2 linked regions of the Paraglaciecola psychrophila 170 genome follow. The protein of the gene in region 2 interacts with the protein of the main gene of each other region in a pairwise test. Links are inferred from orthologs where the notes say so. Each region holds a gene or a part of one and is shown on either strand. Other genes may lie near its edges.

What was found.
Region 1: the proteins of C427_RS05710 (region 2) and ureG interact in binary tests that used the Escherichia coli proteins (3 or more experiments, as listed by UniProt). The link is inferred for Paraglaciecola psychrophila 170 from one-to-one orthologs.

What each region holds. Positions count from the first base shown.
Region 1 is NC_020514.1:5,340,760-5,344,033, reverse strand. The notes cover bases 289-3,232. They hold ureG (urease accessory protein UreG), read right to left. Parts: upstream 2,098-3,232; coding sequence 1,480-2,097; downstream 289-1,479. Other genes in these bases: C427_RS23500 (urease accessory protein UreE), read right to left, coding at 2,862-3,232; C427_RS23505 (urease accessory protein UreF), read right to left, coding at 2,168-2,908; C427_RS23515 (hypothetical protein), read right to left, coding at 1,247-1,429; C427_RS23520 (hypothetical protein), read left to right, coding at 571-1,164; C427_RS23525 (RNA polymerase sigma factor), read left to right, coding at 289-578. Outside these bases: more of C427_RS23525, read left to right, coding at 81-288; more of C427_RS23500, read right to left, coding at 3,233-3,274. UniProt on the Escherichia coli protein: Involved in the maturation of [NiFe] hydrogenases. Required for nickel insertion into the metal center of the hydrogenase. Exhibits a low intrinsic GTPase activity, which is essential for nickel insertion.
Region 2 is NC_020514.1:1,319,389-1,322,532, forward strand. The notes cover bases 87-2,900. They hold C427_RS05710 (FKBP-type peptidyl-prolyl cis-trans isomerase), read right to left. Parts: upstream 1,836-2,900; coding sequence 1,338-1,835; downstream 87-1,337. Other genes in these bases: C427_RS28735 (AMP-binding protein), read left to right, coding at 100-300; C427_RS28740 (acyl-CoA synthetase family protein), read left to right, coding at 397-825; C427_RS05720 (DNA-3-methyladenine glycosylase I), read right to left, coding at 2,312-2,900. Outside these bases: C427_RS28125 (AMP-binding protein), read left to right, coding at 1-55; more of C427_RS05720, read right to left, coding at 2,901-2,917; C427_RS05725 (hypothetical protein), read right to left, coding at 2,981-3,144. UniProt on the Escherichia coli protein: Folding helper with both chaperone and peptidyl-prolyl cis-trans isomerase (PPIase) activities. Chaperone activity prevents aggregation of unfolded or partially folded proteins and promotes their correct folding.

The sequences.
Region 1 (3,274 bases), 4.0 Mb from region 2 along the record:
GTGTAATATTTTTATTTAAATGCAGACTATTGTACTGAACCTACAATTTTGACGTTCGCTTTTAGGGAATACAGAGCCACTTGAGCAAGGATTTTAGCCAAATTTTAAAAGAACATGCCGCCTTATTAGGCCGCGTGGCTACGACCTATGAAGCAAATTTTCATTTGCGACAAGAGTTGTTGCAAGAAATTTCTTTGGCCGTGTGGCAGGCGTTAGAAAAATTCAAAGGTGATAGCAGTGTTAAAACTTACGTATTACGTGTCGCTCATAATAAAGCGATTACCCATGTGGCTTATCATGCCAAGCAACCTCGTAACGACTCTTATTGTGAAGTAGAAACACCGCAGCCAAGTCAGCAGCCGAGCTCTGATGTGCAAATAGCTCAACAACAGCAGATACAAACCATGCTTAAAGAAATTAGGAAAATGCCCATACAAACGCGCCAAGTAGTTACCATGTCGATGGAAGGATTGAGCTACAGCGAAATAGCTGAAGCTTGCGGTATAAGTGGCTCCAACGCTGGGGTGATTCTTAACAGAGCGAGAAAAGTATTGATGGAGAGCATTCAGCATGTCTGATATCCAAGACCCACTTAGCCAACTTTGGCAGGGGCAAACTGCAGAGCAACCAGATATACAGGCTATTACTAAAAAGTGGCGCTGGACTAAGGTAAAGCAGCATTTGTATGTGTGTCTTGATGTGCTGAGCGTGGTTATTCCCTTTGTATTGATATGGCAGTACATGGATGAGTTAGATATCGTGACTAAACGGATTGTTCTGGCAATTTTATTATTATCTGTACCTTTTGTTGTTTATCTGACTTGGTTAAGAAGGTTTTCTCTTGGGTGGTCTAGCGAATCAACCGAAAAATATATACAACAATTACAAAAACAACTCGCTAATAACAGCAAAATTGCCTTTATTACTAAACACTCAATTTGGCCGGTATTAGTGCTGATTGGTATTCAATACTTTGCTCTGTTTTATTACGATATATTCCCTATAGAAAAACTCATACATAAAGCGGTTATTTCATCATGTATTGTTGCCGTGGTGTTTATTGCCATATGGATTTGGGCTGATAAACGTCAAAAACGCTTCGATAAAGAACTTCTTGAACTAAACAACTTACTTGATGGCACTATTACCAATCACCATAAGTGATCGGTATATGATCTGACGGTTTACAATAGCCGTTATGTGCCCTCTCAAAAAGAGGATCCCAACACAACTAGACTCCCCAAAGTTATCTTTTTTTGCTGATATTTCTCGCTTTAAACCAAGCAAACCCTTTATACACAACTAGCGCACATAAGCTCCAAAAAGCGATGTGATAGGCAAAGTGTACGCTTTCGCCAAGGGCGTGGTCTTCGTGAGCCATAGCGCTGCTGGTGACGATAAGACATATCAATGTGAATAAGTATTTCATGGAGGTTCCTTAATTAGTTAATTTTCAATTGGGTTAATGTAGCGCTGCTGTTATATCTGCAGCATGCCTTCTTTTTCAATAAATTGGATTATGTCGTCCAGGCCTTGTTTGGTTTTCATATTGCTGAAAACAAAGGGTTTGTCGCCTCGCATTTTTTTCGCGTCTCTGTCCATGATTTCTAACGAGGCGCCTACTAATTCAGCTAAATCAATTTTGTTGATGATCAGCAAGTCTGACTTAGTAATACCGGGGCCACCTTTACGGGGGATCTTATCTCCGGCTGATACGTCAATCACGTACAAGGTTAGGTCTGATAACTCTGGGCTAAAAGTGGCGCTTAGGTTGTCGCCGCCACTTTCAATGAGTACAAAGTCTAAATTGGGGTGACGTTCTTGTAAGTCATCAATAGCGGCTAGGTTCATCGAGGCATCTTCGCGGATGGCGGTGTGTGGACAACCACCTGTTTCTACGCCTAAAATACGGTCTGCTGAAAGTGCGCCATGGCGAGTTAAAAATTCCGCGTCTTCACGGGTATAAATATCGTTGGTAACAACGGCCATATCGTATTTATCTCTGAGTTCAAGGCATATCATACGCAATAAAGCCGTTTTACCCGACCCTACGGGACCACCTACACCGATACGTAAAATTTGTTTGTTTTTTGTCATAATTCACTTCTTCTTAAATAAAATTTATTGATTACGTTTTTTGTTAGTGTTCTAAATTTATGTTCTTCGCTTAAGAACGAAATAAACGTGTGTATTGGGTTTCGTGCCAAGCGCTTGCCATAGCTAAGCGCGGTAAACTGGCACCAATATTTTCATCATCAATTTGATTGGCCTGCTCTATAGCTTCTGCAACTTGTTCGCTTAATTCAAATAACAAGTTTTGCGCTTGAGTTTGACCTAGCGGCACTAACTTTGTGGCTGCAGCAACTTGGTTGTCGATATAGGCCCAGCAAAAACCACTTTGCATTACATTTAATTCAAGTCCAAACAGGTGAGCACTTAAAGCAAAGGCACTCACAAAACTGATTTCTTTTTCACTAATTAACTGCACATAGTGTTGACTGTCAATGCTTTTAATATCCTTGAGCAAACGCATCAGCGCCTTACCCATAGCCACATCGGCTAAATATAATTCGTTACTTTCACGGCATGCTAGTGCGTGTTGATTCCATGTATGAAAACTGCCAAAATCATCTTCTACTAATGCATTTTGCAAACGGTTTAACAAGGCTAAGTCGGTATAAGCAATAGACTGATTTAAGTTAAAACTGATCCACTCTTTGGTGGATTCGGGGTTATTCACCCAGCCCATTTCCACCGCATACTCCAAACCTTGAGAAAACGAAAACCCGCCTACAGGCAAATTGGCACTGCATAATTGCAATAGCCGGTTTAGCCCTAACGGGCTTTGCTTAGTCGTGCTTTCAATCATGAGAATGGGAATGACTGTGGGGATACTTTTGGCTTCCATAAGCGCCGTTTTCTGGTTCAAATACCGCCGCAGTCCGATCAATCGATAAACCGTAATTTTTGGCTAGCTCTTCTAATACGTGATCGGGTTTAAAGCGCACCCACAACTCACCAATTTGCAAAGATGTATGGCGATTGCCTAAGTGATAACAAATACGGCTAAAGTCCATCCAGTCAGTAGCAATAGCTGTGGAAACGTCTTCTGCTTTGCCTTTTACTTCAATCAGTAAACCACACTCGGTTTTTAATAATTCGCCCACCAACAGAGGATGACCACGTTGCATAAAAATGCCCAAGGTTTGACCTTGGTCGGTGCTGATCTTAATCCGCGCTTTCTTACGGGTGTCTTGATCTAACGTCACTGAAT
Region 2 (3,144 bases):
AATGCCAGATAAAAAACTTCAATTCTTATTAAAATTCCAATCATTAACCAATTAGTAGCAAAAAAAATTCGGACATCGTTAGGGTTGAATAACGCGCGTATGTTTCTCTCGGGTACCGCGCCTATTTCTCCTGGGATACTTCAATGGTACAAGGGAATAGGTATTTCTATTTCAGAAGCTTGGGGAATGACCGAAACTTCAGGAATGTCTTGCGTTAATTATCCCTATCAAACTGATGCTCTCGGAAGTATTGGAAAATCAGTTACCTGTGTGGAAATGAAAATTGCCGACTCACAATAAATATTAGTTCGTGGGCCAGCGGTTTTCAAACAATACTACAAAAATGAACAAGCAACTAATGAGAGCTTTATCGACGGGTGGTTTAGAACCGGTGATATGGGTTTCGAGACAATTGATGGAAATTTCAAGATTATTGGTCGCACCAAAGAGCAATTTAAAACAGCCAAAGGAAAATATGTTGCGCCTATACCAATCGAAAGCTTATTAGGACATAACCCAGATATAGAGCAAGTTTGTGTTTTTGGTCAAGGCAGAAAGCAACCTATTGCTTTAGTCGTAATGAACTCACAAAATAAACAATCCAATGCATCTATTACTCAGTCGCTATTATCGACCTTACAGGAAACAAATTCTAAACTAGAAAGCCATCAGGTATTAGATCATTTAATCATACTCAAAGATAGTTGGACCGTTGAAAATGACCTTTTGACACCCACTTTAAAAATTAAACGTACTGAGATTGAGGCAAGCTTTCAACACTATTTGACCGAACCACTTTTAGAAAAAATTATCTGGGAGTCTTAAAATTACTAAAAAATTCTTTTTAAATATTGCAATAAATAGATGTCAGTTAGGGCTGTCTCATCTGATAATCTGCGTTAAGTGTAGCAATCTCTTTTCGCCTGCTGCTAAAGACACCTAGGCCGAATGAATATAAGCCTTGGCTCTCCTTTTATATTTAAAGGACAAGCACGTAATTTGAGTGATAGTTGGAGGGAACATATTTTTAGCGACAACGCAGTTGGCGCCCATAAACTAAGCTTTTTTGTGCGGTTAAGAACTTTAGTAGCGGCGGCTTTCTTTGGTTACTTTCTTTAGCTGTAGCACGAAATTAAGTCAGTCGGTAAGAAGACGCCGCGCGGGATGCTTCTTTAATAAATGCATTGATATCTGTGTTCGAAGTATATGCCACAGAAAGCATACAGTTGTGAGGGGGCAGACCAAAAAAAAGGGGGGAGTGAATTTTATTACTATTCACTCCCCCCTTTTTTCCGAAATGAAACTCTCTCCGGGCCATTCTTGCTGGTCTTATTTACTTAACTTGCTGCTTGTTCTTCGTGTTGATGGCCGCCTTCACCATGAACATGGCCATGAGAGAGCTCTTCTTCAGTCGCTTCTCTCACTTCAATTACCGAGCCTGAAAAATGCAGTATTTTACCTGATAACGGGTGATTAGGATCGACGGTGATATCATCACCGTCAACTTTAGCGACCGTCAATTGAACCGGGCCGTTTTGAGCTTGGGCAGTAAAAACCATGCCTGTTTCAATACTTTCAATGCCTTCAAAGACTTTTCGAGGCACAACTTGTAGAATTTCTTCATTGTATTCACCGTAGGCATCGGCTGGTTCAACGGTTACATCAAACTCTTCACCAGGGGCTTTACCCACAAGTGCAGCTTCTAAACCGGGAATAATATTGCCTTGGCCATGTAAATATACCAGTGGTGCAGCCCCTTCTGAGCTATCAACAACTTGGCCTTCGGTGTCTTTCACTGTGTAGTTCAAAGATACTACTTTTTGATCTGCAATCATTTTTTCATCCTGTCATATTTAGTCAGTTGTATTTATAGCGAAGGTGGATGCCACCAATATTCAAGTCGCTCAAGCACAATTGCACTATAAATGTCTCACCACAAGAATTTGGGGCTTTCTTACTCAATTCAAGGGGAACCATAGAACCTGGCGCTGACACTTGCTGGCAGGACCCTCTTCGCGTTTGGGGTAAATGACGAGCAGACGCCTTGCAGGACGCCGTTTGAGTGACGCTTAGATGGAATATTTGTAGCGACAACGCGGCTGGCGCCCATAGACTAAGTCTTTTTGTGTGGTTAAAAACTTTAGTAGTGAGTTGCATTTTTCTAGTGACTCTATTTTTTGCTGTTGAAAAAAGAGTCACTGGCTCGAAAAGATTCGATTCAAAAAATCATCACGACGGTGGCGCGAAGCGTTTTCTTTATCCTTTGAATAGGGCTAAATCAAGCGCTGCCGCTTAAGTAAAATTTCTCAGCCTAGGGACGAACCAACCCCGCCCTTAGTTCCATCGATTTTACTCTCAAAGCGCAACTTTGAGCATGATCATTCACCATACCCATTGCTTGCATAAAAGCATACATAGTAGTGGGGCCAACAAATTTCCAGCCGCGTTTTTTTAAGTCTTTAGATAAAGCGACGGATTCTTCGCATGTCGCCATAAACTCTGAGGCAAGAGCTTCATCACGCTTTGGCTCAAATCGCCAAAAGTAATGGGCTAATGAACCAAATTCTTTCATCACTTCTTGCGCCTGTTTAGCGTTGTTGATGGTGGCCCTGATTTTACCGCGATGGCGCACTATGCCAGCGTCTAGCATTAAACGCTCAACATCGTCGTCGGTAAATTTCGCCACAAGGTTAAAATCGAAATTAGCAAAAGCGGCTCTGAAATTATCGCGCTTTACCAAAATAGTGAGCCAGCTCAGACCCGATTGAAATCCTTCTAAACAGATTTTTTCGAATAGACGCTGATCATCGGTAACGGGGTAGCCCCACTCGTTTTCATGATACGCAACATACTGAGGCGTTGCCTGACACCAAGCACATCGAGCCTTGCCACCCTCGGAGATATAGGTTTCTGACATAGTTAAATTTCACATATTTGTTTAAAAAAAAGCGAGTTGCTTGCTGGTTTGATTTCAATTATCTCATTCATTGTCCAAAAAAGGCATTAACTCTTGGGTTTGGTTATTCCATCTGGCGTTAAATGTTTTTAGCTTTCGTTTTCTGACATTGGCACAGGCTACGAATATTTTCATGTCGTTTTTGTTGGTCAAGCATTCAATTGATTCTATGAAATAGAGATTCCATG